DNA from 2 places in the Peribacillus sp. NPDC097197 genome. Region 1 is predicted to be linked to the other one. Evidence: predicted binding sites of a transcription regulator. Region 1 holds the regulator's gene; the other holds the start of a gene.
What was found. The regulator LexA, encoded in region 1, represses DNA repair genes until DNA is damaged. The targets are predictions, from matches to a motif close to CGAACATATGTTCG.
Positions count from the first base shown of each region.

Region 2: the regulator LexA is predicted to act here: its motif matches at 5,082-5,095, upstream of addB (helicase-exonuclease AddAB subunit AddB).

Region 1 covers NZ_JBNNST010000011.1:67,144-74,994, forward strand. Annotated here, with positions in the region: gene tkt (transketolase) at 1-196, opposite strand, end outside; gene ACQKL6_RS15090 (DUF896 domain-containing protein) at 428-661, opposite strand; gene ACQKL6_RS15095 (YneB family resolvase-like protein) at 726-1,382, opposite strand; gene yneA (cell division suppressor protein YneA) at 1,395-1,706, opposite strand; gene lexA (transcriptional repressor LexA) at 1,866-2,489, shown strand; gene ACQKL6_RS15110 (hypothetical protein) at 2,682-2,969, shown strand; gene ACQKL6_RS15115 (GlsB/YeaQ/YmgE family stress response membrane protein) at 3,141-3,377, opposite strand; gene ACQKL6_RS15120 (peptide MFS transporter) at 4,131-5,624, shown strand; gene ACQKL6_RS15125 (VanZ family protein) at 5,717-6,325, opposite strand; gene ACQKL6_RS15130 (YqhV family protein) at 6,699-6,974, shown strand; partial or broken gene ACQKL6_RS15135 (N-acetylmuramoyl-L-alanine amidase) at 7,201-7,851, opposite strand, start outside.
Region 2 covers NZ_JBNNST010000006.1:6,853-14,703, forward strand. Annotated here, with positions in the region: gene ACQKL6_RS09535 (YitT family protein) at 131-940, shown strand; gene ACQKL6_RS09540 (IDEAL domain-containing protein) at 1,003-1,239, opposite strand; gene ACQKL6_RS09545 (competence protein ComK) at 1,526-2,092, shown strand; gene ACQKL6_RS09550 (methyl-accepting chemotaxis protein) at 2,275-3,108, shown strand; gene ACQKL6_RS09555 (hypothetical protein) at 3,166-3,540, opposite strand; gene ACQKL6_RS09560 (TVP38/TMEM64 family protein) at 3,826-4,440, shown strand; gene lepB (signal peptidase I) at 4,474-5,037, shown strand; gene addB (helicase-exonuclease AddAB subunit AddB) at 5,226-7,851, shown strand, end outside.

The sequences.
Region 1 (7,851 bases):
CCGATAAAACAAAACGGTCTCTATTAAACCAATCAGGATTTTTCGGGTTATGATTCATATAATCAGTCCACAGCTTATATGCCATGGGAGCTGCACCCATAGGCATGCCTGGATGACCTGAATTAGCCTTTTCAATTGCATCGATCGATAATGTACGAATTGTATTAATAGAAAGTGCATCTAATTTATCTAACATGTGTAAAACATCCCTTCCTGTAGTGTACCTCTTTATATTATATTGACTAACTTAATATCACAACTAAAATAACCATTTCTTACACAGCTAATTCAATTTTCTACTAATTAAGGATTTACCAAGGTTAGGTTAAACCAAAAAAGAGAATACATACATCAATGCATTCTCTTTTTTCACTTTACATTCCTCATGAGTAATCCTAATGATGGGGCCATCATCAGTCCTTATTGGTTAATGTAAACCTTTTTTTTCTTTAATATTTTTAATTTTTTGAGGCGTGACATCATTACCTTCCGGATCGATAACTTTAACATTTTCTAGCGTATCAGCCATTGAACGTCTAAATGTCTCCAAATACTCACTTCGTAAGGAAGTTTGCTCTTTTGCCTCTTCTACAGTTAAGCCTTCTCCCTTAGCTTTTTTAGAAAGTTCATTGATACGGGCCATTTTTTCTTTTGATAGCATAATTTTTCTCCTTTATATATACGGATATTGACATGGTATTAAAAAAAAAGTGAAATTACAAGTTCTATGATTGATTCTTCGGTGTACCTTGCTGGTATTCCAAGAATCTGCGGTGTACCGTTGCTTTTGACACTTCATAGCCAAAGCCTCTCAGTGTTGCCGCAATCTCCGCAAAAGTTAATCCATTCGAACGCAGTTTCACAATTTCTTCTATGGGTACTTCTTTACGATCCCTGCCAGTGGAGTTTCTTTGGTTCTTCAGGTTTTTCTGGGGCCGGTAGCCATTTTCAACGGCCCTAAGCATACCACGTTTAATTTTCAGGTTATGTAGTTTACGTTGATATTCTTCTACAATACCAACAATTTGGATAACCATGGCATCAGAGTCCGATAATTCTAACTCACCATCATGAGAAAGTGTGAAAATCTTCACTCCTTCTTTAAGTACAACATGAAACAAGGCAATTTTAGCATTTCCTCTTCCCAACCTAGTTTCATCTTGAATCAAGAGAACATCCGCTTCTTTTGTCTTAAAAAGATCAAGCATGTCAAATATCCCGTCACGGTTCAGTTCGTAACCACTTGCCTGCTCTCTTATTATTGAAACGACTTCCATGTCATTATGTTCTGCTAACTTCACTAATTCCTCTTCCTGCCTAGCTAGCGAGGTTTCCTGTGTTTCTTTTTCTGTACTTACCCGACAATAGATGACTGCTTTCATATGAACCTACCTTTACTGCTTACTAGCCAAACTTTGGACTACTTTTTCACTTTCAACTGGTATGACAATGATTTGACCTGCCTTAATAGTATCCGCCCTTACACCGTTATACTCTTCTATCCAACCAATGAATTCTTTTTTTGTCAATTCGGTTTGACCATATTCTTCTGAAATCTCCCATATAGTATCACCTTCGTTAATTTCAATCGAAAGGAAATCCTTATTTTGATTACTATCTAATGTGAAAGAGAATAAAATAGACAAGATAAATACAAATCCTGCTAATAGAATCGTATAAATATTATTTTTGCAAAATGTCTTCATTAATATCCCTCCATAGCGAATGTACGTTCGTTTTTAGTTGATGATTGAATTATAATACGAACATTTGTTTCAGTCAACAACCAAATTCGAACTTATGTTTGTATAGCATGTGGAGCCATGCTATAATATAGCAAAGAATTATAGAGAAGAGGTGCGTATATGACTAAACTATCAAAACGGCAGCAGGATATTCTTGATTTCATAAAAGATGAAGTTCGTCAAAAAGGTTATCCACCTTCCGTTAGAGAGATTGGCGAAGCTGTGGGACTTGCATCAAGTTCGACTGTACATGGACATTTATCTCGTTTGGAAAGCAAAGGCTTAATCAGACGCGACCCGACTAAACCAAGGGCCATTGAGATTTTAAATATAGAAGAATCTAATAACATTCCAAAAACAAACGTAGTTAACGTACCACTTCTCGGAAAAGTAACCGCAGGTATGCCGATAACTGCCATCGAGAACATAGAGGAATACTTCCCTCTTCCTGAAAGTATGGTTCCACATGATGATCATGTGTTCATGCTTGAAATTATGGGTGAAAGTATGATTGAAGCAGGAATTCATGATGGAGATTATGTCATTGTAAAACAACAAAGCAATGCCAATAACGGAGATATCGTCGTGGCCATGACGGAAGATGATGAAGCCACCGTTAAACGATTCTTTAAGGAACCGGATTACATACGGCTTCAGCCAGAAAACTCCAATATGGAACCTATCATTCTAAGAGATGTAACCATTCTTGGAAGAGTGATCGGGCTATATAGGCAAATTCACTAAAAGCGCGCAAATTGCGCTTTTTTTATTTGTTTTAAGTCTATGTATTACATCCTATGTATATGACAGAAGCAATATTATAATATTTTACTAGAGAGCATTGAATAACAAACCGAGTCAAAATAACAAGGTATAATTCTTTTATATCCGGTGAAATTAGTTCAATAGACATTTCTTTTTGAAAGTGGTGTTACTATGGATTTTCCGACAATACATACAAATTTTTGGGATGCTGTAATTGCTATCCCAACTATCATGATTTTGACTCAAATTATAAAGTTTCTCTTACCTATCCCCCGAAGTTACGTACCCACTATTGCGTTATGTCTTGGTTTAATCCTTTCTATATTCATAAGCCATCGGCATCACTTGACTACAGGGATTTTTATGGGATGGTTTTACGGATACGCCAGTATCGGTAATTACACCGCACTTAAAACAGCTTTAGTGTCTTTTAGGAACTCAGATAATCATTCGGATTGAGTAAACAGTGATGGATCCTTCGATCGAAAACCTCTATTTTTTTACGCAAAAAAACTGTCCAGTATTGTTGAACAGCATTTTCAAGCAATAATGGACACATATAGATCAGCTTTCTCTAAACCATCTACACGTGATTCTGGCAAATTCATTCAATCTTGTACCCTCTGCTTTCTACCTCCATCTTGTATTTCTCATGATAATGGATACAATAAACACAACAATTATGGCACCCAGTAACGCAGGCACAATGTAAAACCCTTCTGTCTCAGGTCCGATTGGCCCTAATATTGCAGTACCAAGCCATGCTCCAACAAATCCAGCAATGATATTTCCAATAATTCCACCCGGCATATCCCTTCCTAAAATCAGACTTCCCAGCCATCCAATTATTCCACCAACAATTAACATCCAAATTAGCTCCAAAAATAACCACCTCCTTTCTCTAAAATTTATGAAATTTTTTTATTAATAGAACAGACTTGTGACTAATGAAAATCACTTTAAGCTCCTCAGGCAATAAACTTATCGGCTGCTTATATACTTCTACCTATATAGGTACTATAAAAGGCCGCCCTAAAAAGGGTGGCCTTTAGTGTTTGATCTTCCGTTCTCCCTACCACAAAGAAAACCATCCAGTAAGAATGGTTGAAAATTATTATTTGGTTATAATAATAAATGCCGCCAGATAACTGCAATTATCTGGCGGCACCACATGGTAAAAAAGAAAACAATTAAATTGCTTTCTATACTAGAATAAGTATTTTGGCTTCTTTTGTCGATATGACAATATTCCTATTTTCAATTATTTACACTATTTCCTACCATACTTTTTTAATATTTCAACCTTTATTCATCATCATTTTTTCTACACAACCATTTAAAATTGGATTTTCATAACTTGTTGAAGGTTCTTGCAATTCGAAACCCCAAATCATTTACTTAATGGATTATATATCAAATGAACGGTGCGTTTTCAATCCAAAGTGATTAAAGGGCTCTAATATATACCTTCTTACCTAATTATACTATTTCGATAGTCCTCCATTTTACTAAAATGGAAAATAAACACAGGTTATTAAGAACTATTATTAAAATACACTAAATATTCTTTACAAGAGCTCTAAGAAAAGTTATTATACAATAATAAAAGGAGGAGAATGTATGTCATCAATAAATAAACAGAAAATTTTGGATAGCATTCCTCAAAAAGGTTTTTTCGGAAACCCTAAAGGACTATTCACCCTTTTCTTCACGGAGTTTTGGGAGCGCTTCTCCTATTATGGTATGAAGGCCATTCTTGTATACTATATGTATTATGAGGTATCTAAAGGCGGACTAGGTCTTGATGAAAAAACATCTCTAGCCATTGTATCCATCTATGGGTCGTTAGTATATATGTCCGGAATTATTGGTGGATGGTTAGCCGATAGGATCTTCGGAACATCGAAATCCGTTTTTTACGGCGGTATATTGATTATGCTTGGTCATATTGCCCTTGCGATTCCGGGCAGTATTTCCATGTTCTTCGTTTCCATGATACTAATCGTTATAGGTACAGGTCTTTTAAAACCTAATGTATCTAGTATTGTTGGAGAGCTATATGCAGAAGACGATAACCGTCGAGATTCTGGTTTCAGCATATTCTACATGGGAATAAACACGGGTGCATTCATTGCTCCGCTTATTGTCGGAACAGTTGGAATGAATTACAATTTCCACCTTGGATTCGGCATTGCAGCCGTTGGTATGTTTATTGGATTAATCGTCTTCATGGCTACAAAGAAAAAAAATCTTGGACTTGCAGGAATAACCCCTGTCAATCCTTTGGCTCCGAATGAAAAGAAATCTGTTTACACTAAGATTGGGCTAGCTATCATAATTATTGCCATCATTTGTGCAATCGCTATCTCAAATGGTCTCTTAACACTTAATAGCTTCATCGGGCTTGTTGGTATCCTTGGAATTCTAATTCCTACCATGTATTTTATTGTGATGTACCGTAGTCCGAAAACAACATCTGTTGAGCGTTCACGTTTACTAGCCTATATCCCTTTATTTATAGCAGCTGTCATGTTTTGGGCCATTCAAGAACAAGGCTCAACTATTTTAGCAAATTATGCTGATAAACGGACACAGTTAGAATTTGCAGGTTTTCACATTTCACCAGCATGGTTCCAATCTTTAAACCCATTGTTCATCATTACTTTAGCTCCTTTATTCGCATGGTTATGGGTTAAATTAGGGAAACGTCAGCCAACTATACCTCAAAAGTTTTCAATTGGCCTATTCTTTGCTGGTTTATCATTCCTAGTAATTTTGGTTCCCTCTTATTTTGGAGGAGCCGGTTCATTAGTTAGCCCATTATGGCTTGTACTTAGTTATTTCCTTGTAGTAATTGGAGAGCTATGCTTGTCACCTGTTGGTATGTCAGCTACGACTAAACTTGCTCCATCTGCGTTCTCAGCACAAATGATGAGTTTATGGTTCTTAGCCAATGCAGCAGCACAAGCATTAAATGCTCAAATTGTAAGATTTTACTCTGCGGACACGGAAATGGTCTATTTCGGGGCTATCGGAATCATTTCATTGATTTTAGGATTTATCCTATTGGCAATATCACCAAAGATTCAAGGCTTTATGAAAGGCTTACGTTAACAAATGTAAAGCCAGCTTCTCCTATCATGGACAAGCTGGCTTTTTTTGTTTTTCGTCAAAACTGTATGTTACTGGACTCTACCGGATTTTCATTATGCATTCCGCTTTGCGGGGATAATATCTATCACTTTCACGAACCAACGATACAAGAAATATCCCAAATATACCCCAATAAGGTTCAAGATCAGATCGTCTATATCCAAACTTCCTCTTTGAAAAACATACTGGCATATTTCTATGATTGAGATTGAGAAAAAGGGAATAAGAAATCTTGGAATACCGGTCATCTTTTTTCCCTTTCTGGATAGCAGGTACAATCCAAATGGAATGAATAATCCTATATTGGCACTTAGATTATAAAAAGAAACAAGCCAATTCGAATCACCAGTCAAATAAGTGCTGATTGTAGATAACGGGATAATGTTATACGAATATTCCTGTCCTTCAGGTCGGAAGAAAAGTAAAACTAGCAAAGAGAAACTATAACCACTTATCGCTACCTGCCAATACAATCGGGGTAGTTTTATTGTTTCCCCCCTGACCAATAAGACGATTATCAACACAGAGACTACAATACAAACCCATACAACCATGATCACCCAAGGGTTCAAATAGAATAGGAGTTGAAGAAAAATAGGTAGACCACCGAAGAATAACCCCTGTGAGAACAGAAGCGTAAGCAATAGCGTTTTATAAGTCATATGGGGCCCTCCTTCAAACGAATACCATTACATCCTAGGCTATTGAGGACATACCGTCAATATGAAAGATATAGCGCTTGGTACAACACTCATAAGATTTCCTACTTTTTCTCTCCGTTGACATACTCCCTTAACACGTAATTTCTGACCGACTTTTATTATATATATATATATATATATTGGTATCTATCGGCTATCGTACTGTTTAGCCAAGAAAGATACCGTGTCACCTGACTTCCACCTGACCCCCTTCATAAAGTCCATAACGATGGGTATTTTCAAATGGAACGACCACCGGGATAGGATAAAGTTGTCCTATTTTTTAAAATAGATTCATAAGATAAACGTGCACAAAAGTTCGGAGGGGAAAATCATGTTTATAGCTTTTGAAAAAGCCGTTCTTATAATGGGTTTACTTCGTTTGCTTTCGGGAAGTATAGAAATATTCGCAGCTATACTCATGTTAAGACTTAATGATATCGAAAAAGCGTTGGTTGTGAATAGTTCCCTCGCACTCGTTGGGCCTATAATACTTATTAGTACAACAGCTGTTGGTTTATTCGGGATGACCGAAAAGCTTTCCCTCTTTAAAGTTTCATGCATCTTTATAGGAGTGACCATTATATTTATTGGAATAAAAAGCGAATAATAAGCATAAAACAACCATTCTCAATAAATGGGATTGCCCATGATAAAACATTTCGGCACCTTTTTGATTTCACCAACGATATTTTCAGATTATCTACATATATGACAGCCATTTCTACAATTCACTTAATCAACTTCTTTAATCTCAATAAGAGAAGGGATTAGATATGGTGTGTAGTGTGGTATCTCGAAGTACTTGATATTGTTTCATTCACCATCCAGAGCTATCATTTCACTCGCAGTTTTTGACCGATTTCAAGGTAATTGGGTTTAACCTTAGGGTTCAGAGCTAAAAGTTTAGACACACTTGTTCCATATTTTATGGCAATGCTATAAAGAGTATCACCCTTTACAATCATGTGAGTGTTACTTGGTACCTCCTCTTTCCTTTTCAAATTGAATGATTTAACGATTCCATTGACATGTCCTTGAGCTAAATTTTCAATAAAAGCACTCTTTTTCAACTTAGAGGCATCAGAAACATTATCGATGAAGCCATTTTCAGTCAATAAAGCAGGCATAGTGGATTCCCGAAGCACATGTAAATTTCCCGTTCTTTGCCCACGATCTTTCAAATCCACAAGTTTCAGAATTTCAGCGTGGATATTATCCTAGTACTTTTTAGTAACCTGATTAGTGGATGTATAAATATAATCTTCATATCCTTGTCCACCACCGGCATTAATATGGACGGACAAAAAGAAATCAGCTCCCCAAGCATTTGCTTCGTTTGTCCGTGCCGATAAGGACGGATACGTATCTCCTGTACGACTCATCTTTGTCGATACATTCTTATACCGTGCAAGAAACTCCCTGATTTTTTTAGCAATTTTTAATGTAAGATCTTTTTCTTTCAATCCATTTCCTATAGTGCCTGA
Region 2 (7,851 bases), on a different contig from region 1:
TTTTTCTTGCCTAACTTCAGGAAAAAGGAAAATTCTGAGTTTATTTTCAGAAAAAACTATCATTTTATAAATTTACCGTTCTCTACTATAATAAATGAAAATTCCCAGTGCGTTTTTAAGGAGACCAGCTATGTATAATATAATTTTAATCACGTTAGGATCAGTGCTTGTTGCCTTAGCCTATAATTTATTCTTGATTCCCCATTTAATTTTGAGCAGCGGACTCAGTGGAATTGCGATCATGTTAGGAATCATCACCCCAATCAATACAGGGATATTGAATTTTATATTGAACCTTCCGCTACTCATTGTGGGCTATTTAAAGTTGGGGAGACGTTTTATCACTTATACGATATTATCAGTTGTCGTGATATCGGTGAGTTTGTATGTTATACCGATTCATGGCGTTTCGACGGAGCCGATATTATCTTCTTTGTTCGGGGGAGTCATTTCGGGCGTTGGCATCGGCATTATCTTTCGTGCTTCAGGGTCATCGGGAGGATTTGATATCATTGCCATGCTCCTGGCTAAGAAGAGGGACTTCCCGCTTGGGACATTGCTATCAGGGATGAATGCGGTTGTGGTGATTGCTTCTGGATTCAAGTTTGGATGGGATGCGGCATTATACACATTGATTTCGATTTACGCGGCAGGCAAAGTGATCGATACGATCCATTCCAATCATATTAAATTGACGTTAATGATCGTCACAAAAAAAGGTGATGAGATGAAGGATCGGCTACTTACTAATTTATACCGTGGCATTACGGTCATGGACGGGCAAGGTGCCTATTCGGGTGAGCAGAGCAAAGTGATGATGACGGTCATTACACGCTATCAGTTAACCGATGTGAAGGCGATGATCAAAGAAGTGGATCCGGATGCCTTCGTTAATATCACGGAAACGACTGAAGTCATGGGAATGTTTCATAAAGAATGATAAACGGATAAAAGCCCCCCATATAAGGGAGGCTTTTTTGACTTTATATTTCACATGGCTGCTTAATTTCCAAATTGTTTCAATAGAGTATTCATTTCATTACTCAGTTTTAGGAATAGAGGTTTGTCTTTAGTATCTAGAGCATGATCGATTTCTTTTGCCAGGATATTTTTTTTAGTAGTGAGAATGGATTCCATTATAATCATATCGATTAACATTTCCTGAACGGCAGCATCATTTTTAACTTCACTCATGGATAAAGACTTCACTGACTCTGAATATGATTTATCATTTTTCAAAGTAACCACCCCTGACCCTTTTTATTAGTATATGGATTTGAGGATGTAAAATCAACAGAAAATTTAAAATAATTAGAAAAAATATAAATGTGTCGTTAAAATGACGAGGTAACACGGCTACTCAAAGAATTCTTAATTTTTTGTGAACTTAAATGTTACCTGTATTATTTATGCTATTATAGTGGAGAATTTAACAAGTTTTCGGATAAATCTTTCATGTGGAAGTCATCATCCTTTTTTGCAAAGTTGATATTCCAAAAATAAATGAGGTAGAGGTGGATGTAATTTGAATGAAAGTACTCAGGGATTAATCGAGGAATATGAAATCACCCCGTATACACTTATGGTCATGCCCATTAATTATGGAAGTAAAATTTACTCCCGGATCATTGAATTGGAAGATGAGTTCATTTCCCCATTCAAGCCTTTGGATATAATCAAGAAAAGCTGTGAGTACTTTGGCTCCAGCTATGGTGGAAGGAAAGATGGTACAAAACAACTCATAAATATCACCCATAAGGCACCAATAGCAATCGATCCAACCAGTTCCATTTTCTTCTTTCCGACTACATCTCCCTTGCGCCCCCAATGCACCTGGTTAGCACATGAACATGTAGTCTCCTTTGTCCGACTAAATTCCAAGCAGACCACCGTCACATTCAGGAACAGGAAAACATTCGACATAGATGTATCAAGCAGTTCATTTGAAAATCAGCTGCACCGGACCTCCTTTTTGAAATCCAAATTGATTCAAAGGATCGAGGAAACAAAAAGGAAATCCTTTTACTTATTTACCGAAACGGATGGTCTTAAAGCTTCCGAAATGACATCGAAATATCCATTGCTAAAATAATCAGTGTGTTCAGGAAAAGGCGTTGTTTCTCTAGTGGAGGCAATGTCTTTATTTAGGTTATTTTCAAAGGGGAGGAGGACCTCCTTCGATTCATGATAAAGAATAGGGGGTGAAAAAATATTTACTAAAGGGGGAATCTTTGGTAATATTTAGCCTTAGAATAAGGATGGAGTGTTACAGCAATGTTTAACAGAATGTACGGAAAAGTCGAATCGCTAGAAAGTTTAGTAAATATGGTACCTATAATTAAAGCTGCTGTGCCTTCTGATTTGTCGATTGCCATATGTGATTTAGAGAAATTCATTGCTTATTTTCCAGGTGAAAGTATAAATATGCATATCCAAAAAGGGCAGTCGTTAAATCCAGAAGAACCCCTCGCCGTGGCATTGAGTGAGGATAAACCATTAAGGGCTGATGTACCAGCTGATTTTTATGGTTTCGAGTTTACTGGAACGGCCGTGCCCCTACATGATAAAAATAATCAAGTCATCGGTGGCATAGCTATCCAGTTACGCAGGCAAAGTGAATTAAGAACGATTGCGGATCAAATTTCTGTATCGCTGAGCCAGGCCAATGAGCGGATTACGGATATTGCAAAGGGATCCTATACCTTAGCGGATGTTTCCAACCAACTTCTTACATCTTCCGAAAAAGCCGAAGAGGACGTTAAAAATACGGATGAGATCTTGTCAATGATTAAAAGGGTGGCGACCCAAACCAATTTATTGGGATTAAATGCCGCCATAGAGGCCGCGCGAGCTGGTGAAAAAGGCAAAGGGTTTGAAGTGGTGGCTAAGGAAATCAGGAAGTTTTCTAAAGAAACTGTCGCATCCACGGAATTGATTCGTGAAAAACTCGTGCAAATCCAAGAAGTGACCAAACTGATGGGGACCTCGATTAATCGAATCGCTTCCGTGGGTCAAGAGCAGGCTGCTTCCATTCAGGAAATTTCAACTTTTGTAGAAGAAATCAAAAAGATGTCTGATGAGCTCAATCAATTTACCGATAAGTTATAAGAGGAAGTCAACAGCTTTTGTTGGCTTTTTATTTGTTCACCGAAAAAAGCAGGGGTGTTAAATTTTTTCAGGTTTATGCACCCTTTCAAAAAAGTAATAACACAGAATCTCTTCCGTTTTATTACGAAGGCGGGGATTGAAATAGTTATGATGCTCTTCATACCCTTTATATAAAAAGCAATACATCGTGAATGATTCGTCGCCGTTTAATTTGCTTACCTTGATATTCCCCTTGCGCAAATAGCGACGAACCTCGACGAGATCCTCCTGGACTGACTTTAGAGCACGCTCAATAAGTTTTGAATAGGGCCTTTTTAATTTAAACGGACTTGATTCGATGACCTTGAGATCCCGGTTTAAGATTGTAATCACCATGGGAAGGTAGATGGCTTTTTCAATCATATTTCGGTCAGCCTCTGGAATACGGGTCATCATGACCGCCCCTTTCTAATTAACGTTCTCTTATTTTATGTATGTCGGATAATTTATAGAACGTATGTTCTTTTTAATATCCTAACTTAAGTGGATTTGATATGCAAGCGCTTTTGTCAATCACGTGAAATTTTCGTTAATAAGATTATGATTTCCTGAGTTAGGGAAAGTATGATGATAGATGGGTAATTATTCTTGCAATTTAAGAGGAAAGTGTTATATCTAAATTAGAACGGTTTTATTATGTGATGCTGCTTGATAGAAAGCAAGCCAAGGGAGATTGTCATGAATTTGTATACTATATTTGAGTGGATTACTCTTGAACATATATCAGGGCTTATTCAGCAATATCGTTCATTCGGCCCGATTCCAGGAATTTTACTGCCGATGTTAGAAGCGTTTTTGCCTTTTTTACCTTTATTTGTGTTTGTGGTGGCCAATGCTACAGCTTTTGGCCTATGGTGGGGATTTTTATTTTCTTGGATTGGGGCGGTAGGTGGTGCGTTTCTGGTCTTTTTTGTTTTTAGACGATACGGACAGATGAGGTTCTTCCGTTTTCTTCAGAAACATAAACAGGTGCAAAGATTGATGAACTGGGTGGAAAGCCATGGTTTCAGTCCATTGTTTCTCTTGCTTTGTTTCCCCTTCACGCCATCTGCGCTCGTTAATATCGTTGCAGGGCTCTCGAAGGTTAGCACGTTACAATATGCGCTGGCGGTAATCGGCGGAAAGGCAGTGATGATCTTTACGATCAGTTTCGTCGGATACGATATTGTATCATTGATTCAAAAACCATTACGTACCGTGATTGTCGGAATCATCATTTTCATCCTTTGGGTTGTCGGAAAAAGATTGGAAGTAAGGCTAAATAAAAGCATGAAAAAAGAAGAAGGGAAATAACTTAGAATATACAACTAGTAGGGGTTGGGGAATCTGAGAAAATCAAAAAAGCATTCAGTATCCGACTGGATAAAATCAGGCATGATAGCCTTTATCATTTACATCTTGATCCGTACCTTTTTCTTTTCAAGCTATGCCGTAGAAGGGGAGTCCATGCAACCTACACTGGGTGAAGGCGATAAACTCATTGTAAATAAAGTGAAATACCAAATCAGCGATATCAATCGATTTGATATTATAGTTTTCCATGCGCATGTCGGGGAGAATTATGTAAAACGGGTAATAGGTGTTCAAGGAGACGATATTCGTTATAAGGATGATTGGCTTTACATAAACGGTAAGAAAGTGCCTGAACCATACCTTGATCATTTAAAGGTAGGATATCCGGGCCAGGATTTTACGGGTAATTTTACATTGAAAGAATTGACGGGCAAATCCATAGTTCCTGATGGCAAGCTTTTCGTTATGGGTGATAATCGACTCGAAAGTGAAGATAGCAGGCACCTAGGTTATATTTCAATGGATAAGGTAGTAGGCAAAGTCGATGTAAGATATTGGCCAATACAAGATTTTAATGTGGATTTTATAGGTGAATGACTGTGGGAGCCCTCTATAGGAAGGGCTTTTTTTTGAACGGAATACGAACGTATGGTTGGTTTTCGTCGTTAGAAAGCGGTAAACTATAGGGAAAAGAGTCATAATTGGAAGAAGAATCGTGTCAAAAAATAGACAGTATTTCTGGTATGATAGGTCTAGAGATATTGAAATAAAAAGGGGGGAAACAGATGTCACTCCGGTTTTTAATTGGAAGGTCGGGCACAGGTAAAACATCGAAGGTATTGGATGAAATCCGCAACGGGCTAATGGAGAATCCTGAAGGGAATCCGATCATCTATCTGGTTCCTGATCAGATGACATTTTTATCAGAATATAAATTAATTAAGACGCCGGGACTCGAAGGGATGATTCGGACGCAAGTATTCAGCTTTAGCCGGCTTGCATGGCGAGTTCTCCAGGAGACAGGTGGCATGAGCCGAATCCATTTGGACAGTGTCGGCGTTAATATGTTGATACGGAAAATCATGGAGGATAAAAAAGATGAATTGAAAATGTTCCGCCGATCAGCGGACAAGCAAGGATTCGTCTCCCAGATGGAGCAGATGCTTGCCGAATTCAAGCAGTACTGCATCCAGCCGGGTGATATTCGGAGGTATTTGGACGAAAAGTCACCGGGTGGTGGTGGAGTACAAGATAAATTATCTGATCTTGAGCTCATTTATCAGTCATTTGAGGATGAAATGATCGGAAAATATTTAGATTCAGAGGATTATTTCACTTTACTGATAGAAAAAATGGCAGAGTCTTCGTATATAAAAAATGCAGATATCTATATAGATGGTTTTTACAGTCTGACGCCACAGGAATTAATGATCGTGGAGGAAATGATGAAGCTATGTAAGAGTGTGACCATCGCATTGACGCTCGACCAGCCTTATAGGCAATTTGCGCCGGATGATCTGCATTTGTTCAGGCAAACGGGAAATCTCTATAACCAACTTTATCAAGCGGGACAAAGAACGGGGGTCTTTATCGAAGAGGACCACATTCTGAACAGCACGGCGAAGTTCAATCGAAATCCTGGGCTGAAACACCTTGAAACACATTTTGCGCTTCGTCCCGCACAAAAGTACGATCAGCCATCTGGTGTAACGATTGCTCAGGCCGTTAACCGAAGAGCGGAGATTGAAGGGGTGGCTCGGAACATCCTGACGCTTGTCAGACAAGGTCAGTGCCGTTTTCGCGATATTGCGATTCTAATGCGAAATGGGGATGCGTACGAAGATATCCTCCAGACGGTCTTCCGTGACTATCAAATTCCGCTTTTCGTCGATTCCAAACGGACGATGCTCAATCACCCATTGATTGAGCTGATCCGGTCAACACTTGAGATCATCAATGGGTTCTGGCGTTATGAACCGGTCTTTCGTGCCATTAAGACCGAACTTCTATTTCCCCTGCAACAAAGTCATGACAGAATGCGCGAACAAGTAGACAAACTTGAGAACTACGTGCTTGCCAGGGGAATCAAAGGGGCTGGATGGACCACAAAAGATCGTTGGACCTACCGTCGCTTCCGTGGATTGGAGCTTGAGGACCGTCCCCAGACGAGTAAGGAAATGCAACTGGAGCAAGAGCTCAATGATCTGAAACACCTATTTACAGAGCCCATCATTAAGCTATCAAAACGGGTGAAGAAGTCGGCGAATGGAAGAGAATTATGCGAGGCCCTTTATTTGTATTTGGAAGAATTGCATGTACCGGAAAAATTGGAAAAGATGAAGCTTGAAGCAGAAGAGGATGGCGATCTGGTGTCAGCCAGGGAACATGAACAATCGTGGAATGCGGTTGTTGATTTGCTTGATCAATTCGTGGAACTGTTAAGTGAAGAGGAAATCTCGATGAAACAGTTTGCAATCATTATAGAAGCAGGTCTGGAATCATTGGAATTTTCCTTAGTGCCACAGGCAATCGATCAAGTCCTTGTCGCTAATCTGGACCTGTCCCGATTGGATGACGTGAAGACGGCTTTCGTCATTGGCCTGAATGAAGGGGTCTTACCAGGAAAAGCCGTTTCTGATGGAGTGTTTTCCGATAGTGACCGCGACATGCTTTTGGCGAGCGGGCTTGATGTTGCCCCAAGTTCAAAAGTGCGTCTTTTGGATGAGGAATTCACGGCCTATAAAGCCTTCACTACACCTTCGGAATCCCTTTATTTATCTTATCCACTCGCTGATGAAGAGGGAAAATCCCTTCTCCCGTCCTCTTATTTAAAACGAGTGAGGGATGTATTGCCTCATGTGAACGAGGCTTTTTATATGAACGATCCATCTGATCTGCCTGCCGGGGAACAGGTGAAATATGCAGCGAACTCAGAAGTGGCCCTGTCTTATCTGGCTGCGCAATTACAGTTGAAAAAACGGAACTACCCAATCCATCCGCTTTGGTGGGATGTCTATAATTCCATCATGGAGGACGAGACGGTTGGACCGACAGCCACTAAGGTGCTATCGAGTCTTTTTTACCAAAATAAAACCATGAAACTATCAGAGGAAACGAGTAAGCAATTATATGGCGAAACCATTCTGACTAGTGTATCGAGAATGGAAATGTTCAATAGCTGCCCGTTTTCCCATTATGCCGCACATGGCTTGAAACTAAGGGAACGACAGGTTTTCCGTTTGGACGCACCGGATATCGGTGAGATGTTCCATGGGGCGTTAAAAATGATTTCGGATTATTTAAATGAGCATGATATCCCGTGGTCTTCTTTGACCAAGGAGCAATGTTTGGAGTTGGCTAGGAAAGCGGTGGAACAGCTTGCACCAAAGCTCCAGAATCAAATCCTGCTAA